DNA from 2 places in the Diaphorobacter sp. C33 genome. Region 2 is predicted to be linked to the other one. Evidence: riboswitches for the same ligand, from Rfam matches in the RefSeq annotation. Region 2 holds a riboswitch; the other holds the start of a gene.
What was found. A riboswitch is a leader RNA that binds a small molecule or an ion and turns the genes downstream of it on or off. The one in region 2 is predicted to bind cobalamin.
Positions count from the first base shown of each region.

Region 1: another riboswitch for cobalamin. It lies ahead of bluB (5,6-dimethylbenzimidazole synthase); the one in region 2 lies ahead of QY917_RS01660 (TonB-dependent receptor).

Region 1 covers NZ_CP129980.1:1,911,362-1,918,529, reverse strand. The annotation lists gene pilV (type IV pilus modification protein PilV) at 1-560, opposite strand, end outside; gene QY917_RS09090 (GspH/FimT family pseudopilin) at 566-1,144, opposite strand; gene cbiB (adenosylcobinamide-phosphate synthase CbiB) at 1,323-2,300, shown strand; gene QY917_RS09080 (aminotransferase class I/II-fold pyridoxal phosphate-dependent enzyme) at 2,293-3,297, shown strand; gene QY917_RS09075 (cobyric acid synthase) at 3,294-4,775, shown strand; cobalamin riboswitch at 4,795-4,987, shown strand; gene bluB (5,6-dimethylbenzimidazole synthase) at 5,032-5,793, shown strand; gene cobT (nicotinate-nucleotide--dimethylbenzimidazole phosphoribosyltransferase) at 5,899-6,957, shown strand.
Region 2 covers NZ_CP129980.1:339,411-346,578, forward strand. The annotation lists gene hemN (oxygen-independent coproporphyrinogen III oxidase) at 1-5, shown strand, start outside; gene QY917_RS01645 (sulfite exporter TauE/SafE family protein) at 9-728, shown strand; gene QY917_RS01650 (cell division protein ZapA) at 1,370-1,714, opposite strand; gene QY917_RS01655 (hypothetical protein) at 1,711-1,950, opposite strand; cobalamin riboswitch at 1,985-2,229, shown strand; gene QY917_RS01660 (TonB-dependent receptor) at 2,309-4,189, shown strand; gene QY917_RS01665 (cobyrinate a,c-diamide synthase) at 4,212-5,570, shown strand; gene QY917_RS01670 (bifunctional adenosylcobinamide kinase/adenosylcobinamide-phosphate guanylyltransferase) at 5,567-6,166, shown strand; gene QY917_RS01675 (ABC transporter substrate-binding protein) at 6,163-7,053, shown strand; gene QY917_RS01680 (iron ABC transporter permease) at 7,083-7,168, shown strand, end outside.

The DNA.
Region 1 (7,168 bases), 1.6 Mb from region 2:
CAGGTAAAACCATCGGGGCAAGTATTTGTGCCGCCTCCCGTGGCATCGGCAAACGATCCGTCGCTCTGCTTGATCTTGCTGGCGTTGATCTCGTCTTTGTAGGCGTCTTCGGTGCTGCGTTCGTTCTCGCGCCAGGCGATGATCACGCCAAGCTGGCGCTGATTGCCCGCCGCGGGCTCGGCGGCAGCCGTGAAGATGCTGGCACGGCCCAGGGGAAGGGTGTTGGCGACGGCCTGCTTCCATACGCGCAGGTCGTAGTTCGCCAGTTGATCGCGGGTGCATGCGGCGCTTGCGCAGTCGCCAGTGGTGGGTACATCGGTATAACCGGAGGTGTAGTCGCCCACGTTGCCTAGAGCATTGGGGTGTACCTTCAAGCGCTCGCTCAGATCTTCAATCAAGCGTATAGCCTGCGCCCGTCGTACTGTCGTTTGCGTATCGCTCAAAGTACGCAATTGCACGCCAAGGATGCCCAGGATGCCCAGGGCAGCAATGACGATAGCGACCAGGGACTCGATCAGTGTGATCCCGCGCTGGCGTTGGGTTGGAAAAGGTGTTTTCATGGGTGTTACCCGGTGCAAGGGATATCCTCGGGGGGGATGATTCGGACTCGCCCGCCCGAGCTCATGCAGACGCCTCGTGCGGCGGAGTTGGAAAGGCTCTTGCCCAGTGGAACCAGACTGAACCCAAGCCAGGTGCCATCCACCAAGCCCCAGCGGTTGAGTTGGATGCGCGCGCCACCGCTGCTTCGCGTGACCTCTAGCCTGGCAGGTGTTTCAAAGCTCTGAAGCACTTCAGGGTCAGCGCAGGTGCCGCTGGCGTTGATACTGCTGCAGGACAAAACTTGCCAGCCGCAGTTCCAGTCGTCCACATTGTCTGCCGTGCAACTCGTGCTGCTGGGCAACTTCTGTATGACGACATTGCCCCCCCGCTTGATAGCTTCGGATCGCGCGTAATACAGTGTGGATTCCAGGCCGTTGGCTGCCTGCCGCACGCGCCATCCTTCAATGATCGGAGTGAAACTAGGCGTAGCAAGCGCTGCAAGGACGGCCATGATGGTCACCACCACCATCAGCTCGATGACGGTGAAACCGCGTTCGGCAGTCTGAGGCCAGTGCTGTCTGGAAGGTGCGTGCGGGAGTTGCATGCCGGCATGCTAGGCAGAATTCATTGCATGTGTTTGGAACGAAGGATGAGCGGGGGGTTAGTGCCGACAGACGGCGCATTGAGACGTGTGGTCAGCAGATCCGGTGTCCGACAAAGCATGAGTTAGCGCGAACCGCGCGGCTTCCGTGTATCGCTTGTATTCACGTTAGGCTCGCCCCATGCCGCTCTGGACTTTGGATCCTTTCCTCCTGGCTTGCGCCCTACCGCTGGCGCTGGCCATCGACGGCCGCTGGGGCGAGCCCCCTGCTGCCTTTCACCCCGTCGTGTGGATGGGGCGGGCGCTGGGGTGGGCAGGGATGCGCATCGCGCCGCTGCAGGCCACAGGCCGGGATATACGGTCTTTTTGCGCTGCAACGCTTGTCTGGTGTGCGCTAGCAGCTATCGTTTTAATAGTATCCAGCGCTTTGCAGTGGGTCGCCATCGCGTTGCTTCCCGTCTGGGGTGCAGCGCTCGTAGTGGGATTGCTGCTGAAACCTATGCTGGCCTGGCGCATGCTGCGCGGGGAAGTGCTGGCGGTGGAAGATGCGCTCGCGCAGTCGCTAGATGCGGGGCGCGAGCGACTGTCCTGGCTGGTCAGCCGTGATGTGCAAGGGCTCGATGCGGCGGCCGTGCGCGAGAGCGCCATTGAATCCCTGGCCGAGAACCTCAGCGACTCCGTGATTGCGCCGCTGTTCTGGTTCGTGCTGCTGGGCCTGCCCGGTGCGGCGCTTTACCGCTTTGCCAATACGGCCGACGCGATGTGGGGATACCCCGGCATGCGCGGTGGGCGCTACTGGCAATGGGCGGGCAAGTGGGCGGCGCGTGCGGACGATGTGCTGTCCTGGCTGCCCGCGCGCATCACGGCGGTGCTGTTGTGGGGTGTGTCGCGTGGCAACGGCGCCCGCTGGAGTGATCTGCGCGCGCAGTCGCGCCTCACGCCGTCGCCCAACGGCGGGTGGCCTATGGGGGCGATGGCGCTGGCGTTGGGGGTGCGCCTGTCCAAACCAGGTGTGTACGTGTTGAACGCCCCCGGGCGTGCGCCCCAGGCCGCGGACACGCAGCGTGCGGTGCATTTGGCATCAAAAACACTGCTAGCGCTTGTGGTGCTTGCGGTAACAGCTCTGTTATTGATAGCTATAGTGCACACCCATGTCTGACCATGCGCCACAGCACGGCGGCCCGGATGCGCTGGGTGTGCCGCTGCATGACTTCTCCACCAACGCCAACGCCTGCGGTCCTTGTCCGCAGGCCATCGCGGCGCTCCGGCAGAGTGACTTCATCCACTACCCCGACCCGGCCTACACCGCGCTGCGCGCGCAGATTGCCACGTTCCACGGCGTGGCGGTGCAGCGCGTGGTGCTCGCCGCCAGCGCCAGCGAGTTCATTCATCGCATCACCACGCACGCGGCACGCAGCGGCGTGCGCCAGGTCGCTGTGCCCGCGCATGGCTACGGCGACTACACCCGCGCGGCCCAAGTGTGGGGGCTGGACTGCCGCCACACACCTTCTTCTGAGCCGGCGCTGCACTGGGCGTGCGAACCCGCCAGCCCGTTGGGAACGACCGATGCTGCACTGACGGCGTGGTGCGCCCCGGCCCCTGTCGGCGTGTTGCGCATACTGGACTGCGCCTATGCACCCCTGCGCCTGGAGGGAGCCGCCACCGTAGCGCCTGATGCCGCCTGGCAGATGTTGACGCCCAACAAGGCGCTGGGCCTGACCGGCGTACGCGCGGCCTATGCCATTGCGCCGAGTGCCGCGGTCGCCGATGGCAGTGTCGCCGCTGTGCAGGCGCTGGCGGCCTCCTGGCCGGTCGGTGCCGACGGTGTTGCCCTGTTGGCGGCCTGGGTCCGGCCGGATACGCAGGCATGGCTCGCGCAATCGCTGGCGACCCTGCGCGAATGGAAGGCCGCGCAACTGGCGCTGTGCGCGGCCCTGGGCTGGGCCGTTGCGCCGGGCAGTCTCGCCAACTTCTTCACGGCATGTCCGCCGGTGCAAGATGTGGGGACCTTCCTGCAATGGCTGCGCTCGCGTGGCGTCAAGCTGCGCGACTGCACCTCGTTTGGCCTGCCCGGGCATGTGCGCCTGGGCGTGCTGCCACCGCAGTCGCAGCGGGCGTTGGAGGTATCGTGGCGCCTCTACAAGGAATCGCAATGAACAAGACCCGACCCGGGCCGGCGCGCTGCGTCATGGTGCTGGGCACCACCAGCGGCGCGGGCAAGAGCTGGCTGGCCACCGCGCTGTGCCGCTACTACAGCAACCAGGGCCTGAAGGTGGCGCCTTTCAAGGCGCAGAACATGAGCAACAACGCGCGCGTGGTGGCTGCACCGGGCGAGCAGTTCGGCGAGATTGGCAGTGCCCAGTATTTCCAGGCGCTGGCAGCGCGGGCCGTGCCCGACGTGCGCATGAACCCGCTGCTGCTCAAGCCCGAAGCGGACACGAAGAGCCAGGTGGTGCTGCTGGGACAGGTGAGCGATGAGCTTTCGCAACTGCCATGGCGCGGCCGCAGCCAGCGTGTGTGGCCGCAGATCGCGGCGGCGCTGGACGCACTGCGGGCAGAGAACGACGTGGTGGTCATCGAAGGCGCGGGCTCGCCGGCAGAGATCAATCTGCACGCCAGCGACGTGGTCAACATGCGCGTGGCGCGCCATGCTGAGGCGCGCTGCCTGCTGGTGACGGATATCGACCGCGGTGGCGCCTTTGCCCACCTGTTTGGCACATGGGCGTTGCTGCCCGAGGAAGAACGCGCGCTCATCGCTGGCTTCGTGCTCAACAAGTTCCGTGGCGACGAGGCACTGCTGGCGCCCGCGCCGCAAATGCTGCAGGACAAGACCGGCGTGCCCGTCGTCGCCACCATTCCGATGCAGTGGAACCATGGCCTGCCCGAGGAGGACGGCGTGTTCGACATGCGCTCCACCGCCGTCGGTGCCGTGCATACGCGCATCGCCGTGGTGGCGTATCCGCGCATCAGCAATCTGGACGAATTCCAGCCGCTCAAAAATGTGCCGGGTGTGCGTCTGTCCTGGGCGCGCAGCCCAGCGGATGTGGAGGGCGCCGACTGGATCGTCCTGCCCGGCAGCAAGGCCACGGCGGCTGACCTGGCCTGGCTGCGCGCACAGGGGTTGGACGCGGCGATTGCTGCCCATGCGGCACGCGGTGGCCGTGTGCTCGGAGTCTGCGGTGGACTGCAGATGCTCGGCGAGGCGTTGATCGACACCGTGGGGGTGGACGGCAATGGCCCCGGCCTGGGCCTGCTGCCGTTGGTGACGAGCTTCGAGGCCACCAAGACCGTGCGGCCCACGCGCCAGTGCTTCGGCGCCGTACAAGGCGTCTGGCGGCATCTCGCCGGCGTGGCTGTGCAAGGCTACGAAATCCACCACGGCCAGACTGCGCAGCACCCGGCCATGGCAGCCAGCGGCGATGTAGCGCGCGAACTCATGCCCGGGTTGGCGTGGCAGAACCCCGGGGGCAATGTGCTGGGCCTGTACCTGCACGGCCTGTTCGAGGACGCAGCCGTGCTGCGGGCGCTGTTCGGTGCCGATGCTCCGACGCTGGATGCGGTGTTTGAGGGGCTGGCCGCCGGCATCGCACGGCACTTCGAGCCCGGGACGTTGGATGCCCTCGCTGTGCAGTAAAGGACGATAACTGCGGTTGTTATCATCCCCGTCCTCAGGTGCCCGCTGCCGCAAGGCAAAGGGAGAATCGGGAAGGCGGTTGGAGTCCGCCGCGTGCCCAACGCTGTAAGGAAGATGACCCCCGCTCAATGCCACTGGCCGCCAAGGCTGGGAAGGCGCGGCGGGTCAGATGAATCCAAGCCAGAAGACCGGCCTGAACGTTCATCGCGCTGCAAGGCCAGGCAGCGTGCGACCTATTCACGCACAGGGGACTGCCATGAATACCGCGCAGGCGCAAGCCACGCAAAGCGTTCACGCCTTTACGCAAGAGGCCCGCGACGCCATTTACCACACCATTTTTTCACGCCGTGATGTGCGGGGGCAGTTTCTGCCCACCCCGGTACCGGACGAGGTGCTCAGCCGCATCCTGACCGCGGCGCACTATGCGCCTTCCGTAGGCTTCATGCAGCCATGGAACTTCCTCGTGGTCCGTTCGCAGGACACCAAGCGCCGGGTGCATGATGCCTTCGCCAAGGCCCATGCCGAAGCGGCCGGTATGTTCGAGGGCGACAAGCGCGCGGTATACCAGCGTCTCAAGCTCGAGGGCATTCTGGAGTCGCCCATCGGCCTCTGCATCACGTGCGACCGCGAGCGCACCGGTCCGGTGGTGGTAGGGCGTACCCACATGAAAACCATGGACCTGTACAGCAGCGTCTGTGCCGTGCAAAACCTGTGGCTCGCCGCGCGCGCCGAAGGGCTTGGGGTGGGATGGGTGAGCATCTTTCACCAGGCCGACCTGCAGCAGGCGCTGGGTATTCCCAAGGGCATCACCCCCATCGCCTACCTGTGTGTCGGCTACGTCAGCCACTTCCATGCCAAGCCCGAACTGGAAACCGCTGGCTGGCTTCCGCGCCTGCCCGTGGAAGACCTGGTGTACTTCGAGCAATGGGGGCAGCGCGACGACCAGCAGCCGCTCATCGCGCATCTGCGGTGCGACCAGGCTGCGGCGCAGTGCAGTCGCCAGACCGCACCGGCATAAGCCAGCCACAACGCATGGGGCCCGCCCCGCAATACGGCCACCTCTTGATGTGCGCCCCGTGAGTCGGGGCCGCGCTGGACCTTTTTTTGACAATCGAAACACGCCATGATCATCGACCTGCCTTTCGTTGCTGACCTCACCGATCTGCCGCTGACGCAGGCCCTGCAACACAAGCTGGACAACAAGACCAAACCACTGGGTGCGTTGGGGCGCCTGGAGCAACTCGCCCTCCGTCTGGGCCAGATCCAAGGTACCGAATCACCCATGCTGCAGGCGCCGCAGATGCTGGTGTGCGCGGGCGACCATGGCCTGGCGGCCAAGGGCGTATCGGCCTACCCGAGCGACGTGACCTGGCAGATGGTCGAGAACTTTCTGGCAGGCGGCGCAGCCGTGAGCGTGCTGGCGCGCCAGCACGGCCTTCAGCTCACCGTGGCCGACTGCGGCGTGGCGCGCGAAGTACCCGCGCGCGACGTCGTTCCCGGTGCGCCCCGCCTGGTGCACTGCCGCGTGGCGGCGGGCACGCAGGACGCGAGCGTCGGCCCTGCGATGACCGAGGCGCAGTGCGCCCAAGCGCTGCGCAACGGCATGGATATCGTGCGCGCCATGCCCGGCAACGCGCTGCTGCTGGGCGAGATGGGTATTGGCAACACGTCCGTGGCGTCGCTGCTGTTGGCGCGTCTGGCGGGCGTGCCGCTGGCCGAGTGCACGGGTGCCGGTACGGGACTGGATGCGGCAGGCATCGCGCGCAAGCAGGCCGTGCTGGAGCAGGCGCTGGCGGCCAACGCCGGTGCTACGCAGCCCTTGGAGGCCCTGGCCGCCCTGGGGGGTTTTGAAGTCGCCACGCTCACCGGCGCCGTGCTGCAGGCCGCCGCCGAGCGGCGTGTGATCGTGGTCGACGGCTTTATCACCTGCGCGGCTGTGCTGGTGGCCGCGCGCCTGGCGCCTGCCGTGCTGCAGCGCTGTGTGTTTGCCCATCGCTCCGGCGAACGGGGCCATGGCCACATGCTGCAGGCTTTGCAGGCGCAGCCGCTGCTGGACCTGGGGCTGCGCCTGGGAGAAGGCTCAGGTGCCGCTCTGGCTTGGCCGTTGCTGGAGTCGGCATGCCGCGTGCTGCGCGAGATGGCAAGTTTTCAAGCGGCCGGGGTGGACGGAGCGATGCGCTAAGTGTCTTGCCGGCACTTGCCATCTTCAGGACGGGCGCATGAGGAATTCGAAGGGGCTGTGCAACCAGACGCCGTCCTATCACGCACTGGGTAAATAGTTAAATGCTATCGATCAAATTTGCCAATTGATGAAAATGCGGTAAGAATCTTCTCCACCAAAGTGACCTATTGAAACTCTGGTAAGGGTGCGTGAAGATCACGGCGCGTGTCGC
Region 2 (7,168 bases):
TTTGACCCATGCTGTGGGCGCTGGCCACGACGACCTTCCTGATGGGGCTGATGGGAGGGGCTCACTGTTTGGCGATGTGTTCTGTTCCCTGCGCGGCGCTTACGGGGCTGGGTGGCACGCAGGACGCCACCCACACCATTCAATGGGCGTCCCGCCGCGGAATCCTCCAACGGGTAGCGCAGTTTCACGTGGGGCGCCTGATCGGTTACGGCGCCGCAGGGGCGGTGGTTGCGCTGGCCATGGAGCAACTCGCATGGCTGGGGCAAAGCACCTCGGCATTGCGCCCCCTTTGGACGCTGATGCATGTGCTCATCCTCGCGTGGGGCGGGATGATGATGGTGCAAGCGCAGCAGCCCTTGTGGGTTGAGCGGGCGGGGCGTGCTGCCTGGGCGAAGGTCAAGCCCTTGGTCTCTCGGCCTGGCGGGCTCCTGACCGCGGGTGTGGCCTGGGCGCTCCTGCCATGCGGCCTTCTGTATACCGCACTGTTGACTGCCGCTCTCAGCGGAAGCGTGCTCCGCGGAGCCTTGTGCATGGTCCTGTTTGGCGTGGGAAGCGGTGTATGGCTGGTGCTGGGACCGTGGACATTTGGCCGCATTCGCGCTTGGATCGGCGTGAAGGGTGGGGCGTGGGGGTCTCGGCTGGCAGGTGGTGTGCTTTTTTCCCTGGGTGCATGGGCGCTGTGGATGGAGGTTGTCCATGGGCAGCCGGCGCCGTGGTGCGTGCCCTGAAAACAGCGTTTTGTGGAACCACAGCGACTCCGCGAAGCATGTCGTGGCAAGCGAATGGCGCAAACCGAGGCGCTCAGGCGTGACGTATCGCTGTCAGATCTATACCAGCGGAAGTGACGAGTCTGTTCTCATCGACGTGGAGAAATCCAGCTACGCATCGCTGCCTTACTGGATGCGCCACCGTACGTCTGGGGCGCGCGCTGCGTATCAGTGAGGTTGCCGAAGGACTGGGAAACGCCCGAACCACGCCAGGATATTTGGCATCGGTGCGACGACTACCAAGGTCTGCTCTGTGCCTTGCAGATGGGTGGGTTGCGCGCGCTGGCCGCGGAGCGCCGGATTTTCTGAGCAGGTATTGAGGTCGCTGGCACTCACCCGGAGCGAGGGCGCAAGCGATTACCAGAGAAAAGGTGTCTGCGAATGCCACCGGACCGGCATCCTGAACCGGGGGTTCAGGTGGGCGAGGGCAGCCAGGCGTTGGGTTCATCTGACGCGAGATGATCACGCTCACCGGGCGATGTACCAAGCCCGTGCTCAATGAGCATTGGTTCAAGGAAATATAAAGCCCGGCAGCATCGCAGACATGTTCATTGTAGTGGGCTGCCCGTGTGCGGCCAGGGGCCGGGCTTTTACCGTAATGGTTATAGGAGGCGCCCATCCTCGCCCAGCGCCTCGTCCAGGCGCAGGAGCAACTGCTGCACGCGCTCATCGCTGTCGTGCACGTGCGGCGCGACCGGGGTGGGGACGATGCGCGCAGGGGCTGAGGCGGCTGCCAAATCGGCGGCTTCGCGGTCGGCGATCTCGAAAGCCAGGTTGAGCGCCGCCAGCACGGCGATGCGCTCACGCGCGCGTACCTTGCCCGCGTCACGGATGCGCGTCATGGCGGTATCCACGCGCTCGACCGCCTCCAGCAGGCGCGACTCCTGGCCGTCGGGGCAGGCCAGGAGATAGCTTTGCTGGAGGATCTGTACCTCGATCTGCTTCATGGCGCGTCTTTCGTCTCGGCAGTGCCGGGGAGTTCGGGCTCGGCAGGCAGGCGGTCCAGCAATGCGTTCACGCGCGCACGGGCCGCCTGCAGGCGGGATTGGAGGGAATCGCGCTCCTGGGTGAGCGCCGCGACCTGTTGCGCCAACAGGGCATTGGTGCGCTGCAACTCGGCATGGCGCAGCAGCAGCCGCTCAACGCGCTCGGCGATCTGGTCGATGGAAGAGGGGGAGGCCATACGCTGCCGATTGTAGGGATCGGCGTGCGAACCATCGTAAAATTGCGCAGTTGGTGCTCGCGGCGTGGTTCACATGCCGCAGTTCAACGGGAAGCAGGGAGGGGCCCTCCGTCATGGAGTGCGTCCTGTGCCTGCGCTGCCCCCGCAACGGTCAGCGGATGAGCCGTACTTCGGCTCCCTCTTCATTGACAAGCCACTGAGCGCCTTGAACAAGCGTTTGGGAAGGCGATGCAGAGCGTTCCGCCAGCCCGGATACCGGCCAACGAGGTGGCTCCGCGTTTCCTTTTGTGAAACCTGGGCCGTTATGCCCAGGTGCCGACGGGGAGGTCGGCCGTGGCGATCTCTCTGTTTGCCCCACATGACAAACACCCGTCCGTTCAATGTGCGCTTGAGTGCGCTTTCCGTGCACGCGCGCGTCGCCGTGCTGCCGCTGGCGCTGGCCGCCGCTTTCCCCGCCGTGTCCCAGACCCTGCTGGCCCAGGCAGCCACAGAACCCCAACTGCGTGAAACCGTCATCACGGCAACCCGCGTGGCCCGGCCGCTGGCCGACATCGTGTCCGATGTGTCCGTCATCGACCGTGAAACCATCGAGGCCAGCGGCGCGGTAGGCGTCATTGACGTGATCTCGCGCCTGCCAGGCGTGCAGATCACGCGCAATGGCGGCCAGGGCAGCAGTGGCAGCGTCTACCTGCGCGGCGCGGAGTCGCGCTTTACCGCCGTGTACCTGGACGGCGTGCGCCTGGACTCGCAATCCACCGGCGGCGTGGTGTGGGAGCAAATCCCGTTGTCGCAGATCGACCGCATCGAGGTCGTGCGCGGGCCAGCGGCTGCTGTGTACGGCTCGGATGCCATGGGAGGCGTGATCCAGCTCTTCACCAAAAAGGGCGAGGGTGCGCCGGCGCCCTACGTGGGCGTGGGCCTGGGCAACCAGGGCACGCGGACGGTGCAGGCCGGCGTGAGTGGCGGCACCGAGCAGGTGGACTATGCGCTGGGGCTGTCGCATGAGCGCGCCGATGGCTTCAGTGCCCGCGTAGGCTCCGCCTACAACCCGGACAAAGACGGCTACCGCCGCACCTCTGCCAATGCCCGACTGGGCGTGCAGTTCGACACGACCCATCGCCTGGAGGGCACGCTGCTGGCCAGCAACCTCAACTCGCAGTACGACGGCAGCAAAACGGCCGACGACCGCAATCACCACCAATTGCGCACGGCCAGCCTGGCATGGCTGGCCAAGTGGAGCGACGTGTACAGCACGCGCTTGCAGGTCACGCAGGGGCAGAGTGAATACAGCACCCGGCCCAACTTCTACATGACCGAGACCACGCTGCACAATTACCTGCTGCAAAACGAGTGGCGCCTGGGCGCGCATCTGTTCACAGCCGCGCTGGAGCGCCGCGAGGACGAACTGCACAACCCCGCCACCGAGTTCGTGGGCGACCTCCAGCGTGACCGCTCACAGAACGCGCTCGCGCTGGGCTATGGCCTGAACCAGGGCGCCCATACGCTGCAGGCCAACCTGCGCTATGACGACGACAGCGAGTTCGGCGGCAAAAGCACGGGCAGCCTGTCCTATGGCTACGCCATTACGCCGCAGTGGCGCGTCACCGCAGCGGCCGGCACGTCCTTCCGCGCACCCACGCTCTACCACCGCTTCAGCGAATACGGCGCGCCCGACCTGCAGCCCGAGAAGGGGCGCAACGTGGAGCTGGGCGCGCGGTGGACACAAGGAGAGAGCAGCGTGGGTGTCGTGGCGTACCGCAACCGCGTCAGCAACCTCATCAATTTCGGCGCCGCGGGCCGCTGTGATTCCAGCTTCGGCTGCTACGAGAACGTGGGCCGCGCCGAGTACAAGGGCGTGACGCTGTCGGCCGCGCACCGCATCGCGGGCGTGTCGCTGCATGGCTCCATCGACTGGCAGAACCCGCGTGACCTGGACAGCGGCAAACTGCTGGCGCGCCGTGCCAAGCGCTACGCCACGCTGGGTGCCGACACCTTGGTGGCAGGCTGGACGCTGGGGGCAGAGCTCTACGCATCCGCGCGCCGGTACGACAACGCGGCCAACACCAACGTACTGGGCGGCTACACCACGCTCAACCTCTACACCAGCAAGCGCGTGGCGCGCGACGTGACGCTGCTGGCCCGCGTCGACAACCTGGCCGACAAGGACTACCAGTTGGCGCGCACCTACGCCACCGGCGGCCGCACGTTCTACGTGGGCCTGAAGTGGGAGCCGCAGTAACGCCATCACCGACTGCCACACCATGAGCCGCTGTCCCGCCCTGGTCATCGCCGCGCCCGCCTCTGGGCAGGGCAAGACCACCGTCACCGCCGCTTTGGCGCGCCTGCACACACGCCAAGGCCGGCGCGTGCGGGTGTTCAAGTGTGGGCCCGACTTCCTGGACCCGCACTGGCACCAATTGGCCAGCGGCGCCCCCGTGCACCAGCTCGATCTGTGGATGACCGGCGCGGCAGATTGCGCGCAGCGCCTGCGCGCCGCGGCGGCCGAAGCAGACCTGCTGCTCATCGAAGGGGTGATGGGGTTGTTCGACGGCGAGCACAGCGTGGGCGACCTGGCGCAGCGCTTCGGCATACCGGTGCTTGCGGTGGTGGATGCCTCTGCCATGGGGGGCACGCTGGGCGCCATCGTGCATGGGCTGCGGCACTACCGTGCGGGCCTGCCATGGGCCGGTGTCTTGGCCAACCGCGTGGCGGGCGACCGCCATGCGCAGATGCTGCGGGACGGCTTGGCCGACGCTGCGGACTGGCTGGGTGCGCTGCCACGGGTCGTGGGTGATGCTGCGGGCGGCAGGGAGCCTGGTGGCCTTCTGCCCGAGCGGCACCTGGGACTGGTGGCAGCGCACGAACTGCCCGATGCCCTGCAGCGGCTGGACGCCGTGGCCGATGCGCTGGCCGTCACGCCCCTGGGCCGCATGTCCGCCGCGGACCTGCAGCGCTGGGCGGTGGACTTTGGCGGCACGCCCGTGGGCCGTGCCGCCATCACGCCGCTGCTGGCCGGCCGCACCGTGGCCGTGGCGGCGGATGAGGCTTTCTGCTTCATCTACGAAGCCAACATCGATACCCTGCAGCAGCTGGGCGCGCGCGTGGTGCGCTTTTCGCCGCTGTGCGACGCTGCGCTGCCAGCCTGCGACGCGCTGTGGCTGCCCGGCGGCTACCCCGAGCTGCACGCCGATGCGCTGGCCGCCAATACGGCCTTGCGCGACAGCCTGCAGGCGCACGTGGCGGCGGGTCGGCCCGTGTGGGCGGAGTGCGGCGGCATGATGGCGCTGCTGGAGTCCATCACCTTGGCCGACGGGCGCCGCGTGCCCCTGTGGGGGCTGCTGCCGGGTCATGCCACCATGCAGCGGCGCCTGGCCGCGCTGGGGCCGCGCGCGCTGCGCATGGGCACGCATGAGTTGCGCGGCCACACCTTTCACTACTCGGTCACCGACAGCCCGGCCGCCGTGTGCGCACACGCCCAGCGTCCCGATCACGCAAGGGCACCGGACGGCGGTGAAGCCGTGTACCGCCACGGCAGCATCCACGCGAGCTACTTTCACGCATGGTTTGCGTCCAGCCCGCAGGCGACCGCAGCTTTGCTGGGCGCGGAGGCGGGGCCATGAACGCGGCGCCGCAGACCATCGCCCGCAGTGAACTCATCCTGGGTGGGCAAAAGAGCGGCAAGTCGCGCCGCGCCGAACTGCTGGCGCGCCAGTGGCTGCAGGCCGCGCTGGCACACCGCGCGCTGCTGCTGGCCACCGGCCAGCCGTGGGACGACGAGATGCGTGCGCGCATTGCCCGCCACCAGCGCGAGCGTGCCGAGCGTGTGCCCGGCCTGCAGACCGAGGAAGAGCCGCGCGATCTGGCTCACGCCCTGGTGTGCCACAGCACCCCACAGACCCTGATCGTCGTGGACTGCCTCACCCTGTGGCTCACCAACTGGCTCATGCCGGCCGAACCCCAAGATGTAGAGCAAAAACAGCCTCTAGCGCGCGATTGGCAAGCGCAGGCAGCTCACTTTTTTGAAGCGTTGACGCACGCGCCCGGCCCCGTGGTGCTGGTGGGCAACGAGATCGGCCTGGGCGTGATCCCCCTGGGGCGCGAAGTGCGCGCCTTCGTGGACGCGCTGGGCGCCCTGAACCAGCGCGCGGCGGCAGCCTGCCAGCGCGTCACGCTGATGGCGGCGGGCCTGCCGCTTACCCTGAAGGACGCACCATGATGCCTCTTCGCTGGCGCCGCCAGCTTGCTGCCGCCGGCTGGCTGCTGGGCCTGCTGCTGGCCTTGCCCAGCGCCCACGCGGTGACCATCACCGACGACCGGGGCCGCGCGCTGCGATTCGACCAGCCGCCCCAGCGCATCGTGAGCCTGCTGCCGTCGCTGACCGAGAGCGTGTGCGAGCTGCAGCGCTGTGAGCGCCTGGTGGGGGTGGACCGCTACTCCAACTGGCCCGCGTCCGTGCGGCGCCTGCCCCAGGTGGGCGGCGGGCTGGACCCGAACATCGAGGCCATCGTCGCACTGCGCCCGGACGTGGTACTGCTGTCGGTCAGCAGCCGCGTCAGCGACCGGCTGGAGGCGCTGGGCGTGAAGGTGCTGGCGCTGGACCACAAGACCCATGCGGACGTGCGCCGCGTGCTGGGGGTGCTGGGTGAACTGCTGGCCGTTCCCCCGGAGCACGGCGCGGAGCGCGTGTGGCGCGTGATCGATGCCGCCGTGCAGGCCGCCGCGCAGTCGCTGCCGCAGCGCGCGCGCGGGGCGCGGGTGTTCTTCGAGGTCAGCCGCGGCCCCTATGCGGCGGGGGCCAGTTCGTTCATCGGCGAGACGCTGGTGCGCCTGGGCGCGCGCAACGTGGTCCCGCCCGAGCTGGGGCCCTTTCCGCGCCTCAATCCCGAGTTCGTCCTGCGCGCACAGCCCGACGTATTGATGGTGGCCAACCGCAGCATGCAGCCCATGACCCAATACCCGGGGTGGAACCACCTGGCCGCGGTCAAGGCGGGCCGCGTGTGCGACTTCGGTCCCGAACTGTCAGACGTGGTGGTGCGCCCCGGCCCGCGCATGGCTGAGGCCGCGCGCATCATGGCCCGCTGCCTGGCGGAGAAGTACGAATGAGCGCGCGCCTCCCGCAGCCCTCTACCATGATGGCGACCACCGCCATGCCAGCAACCTATGCCACCTCCTTACACCCCGACGCCAGCGGCCGCCGCGCGCGCTGGCTGGGCCTGTG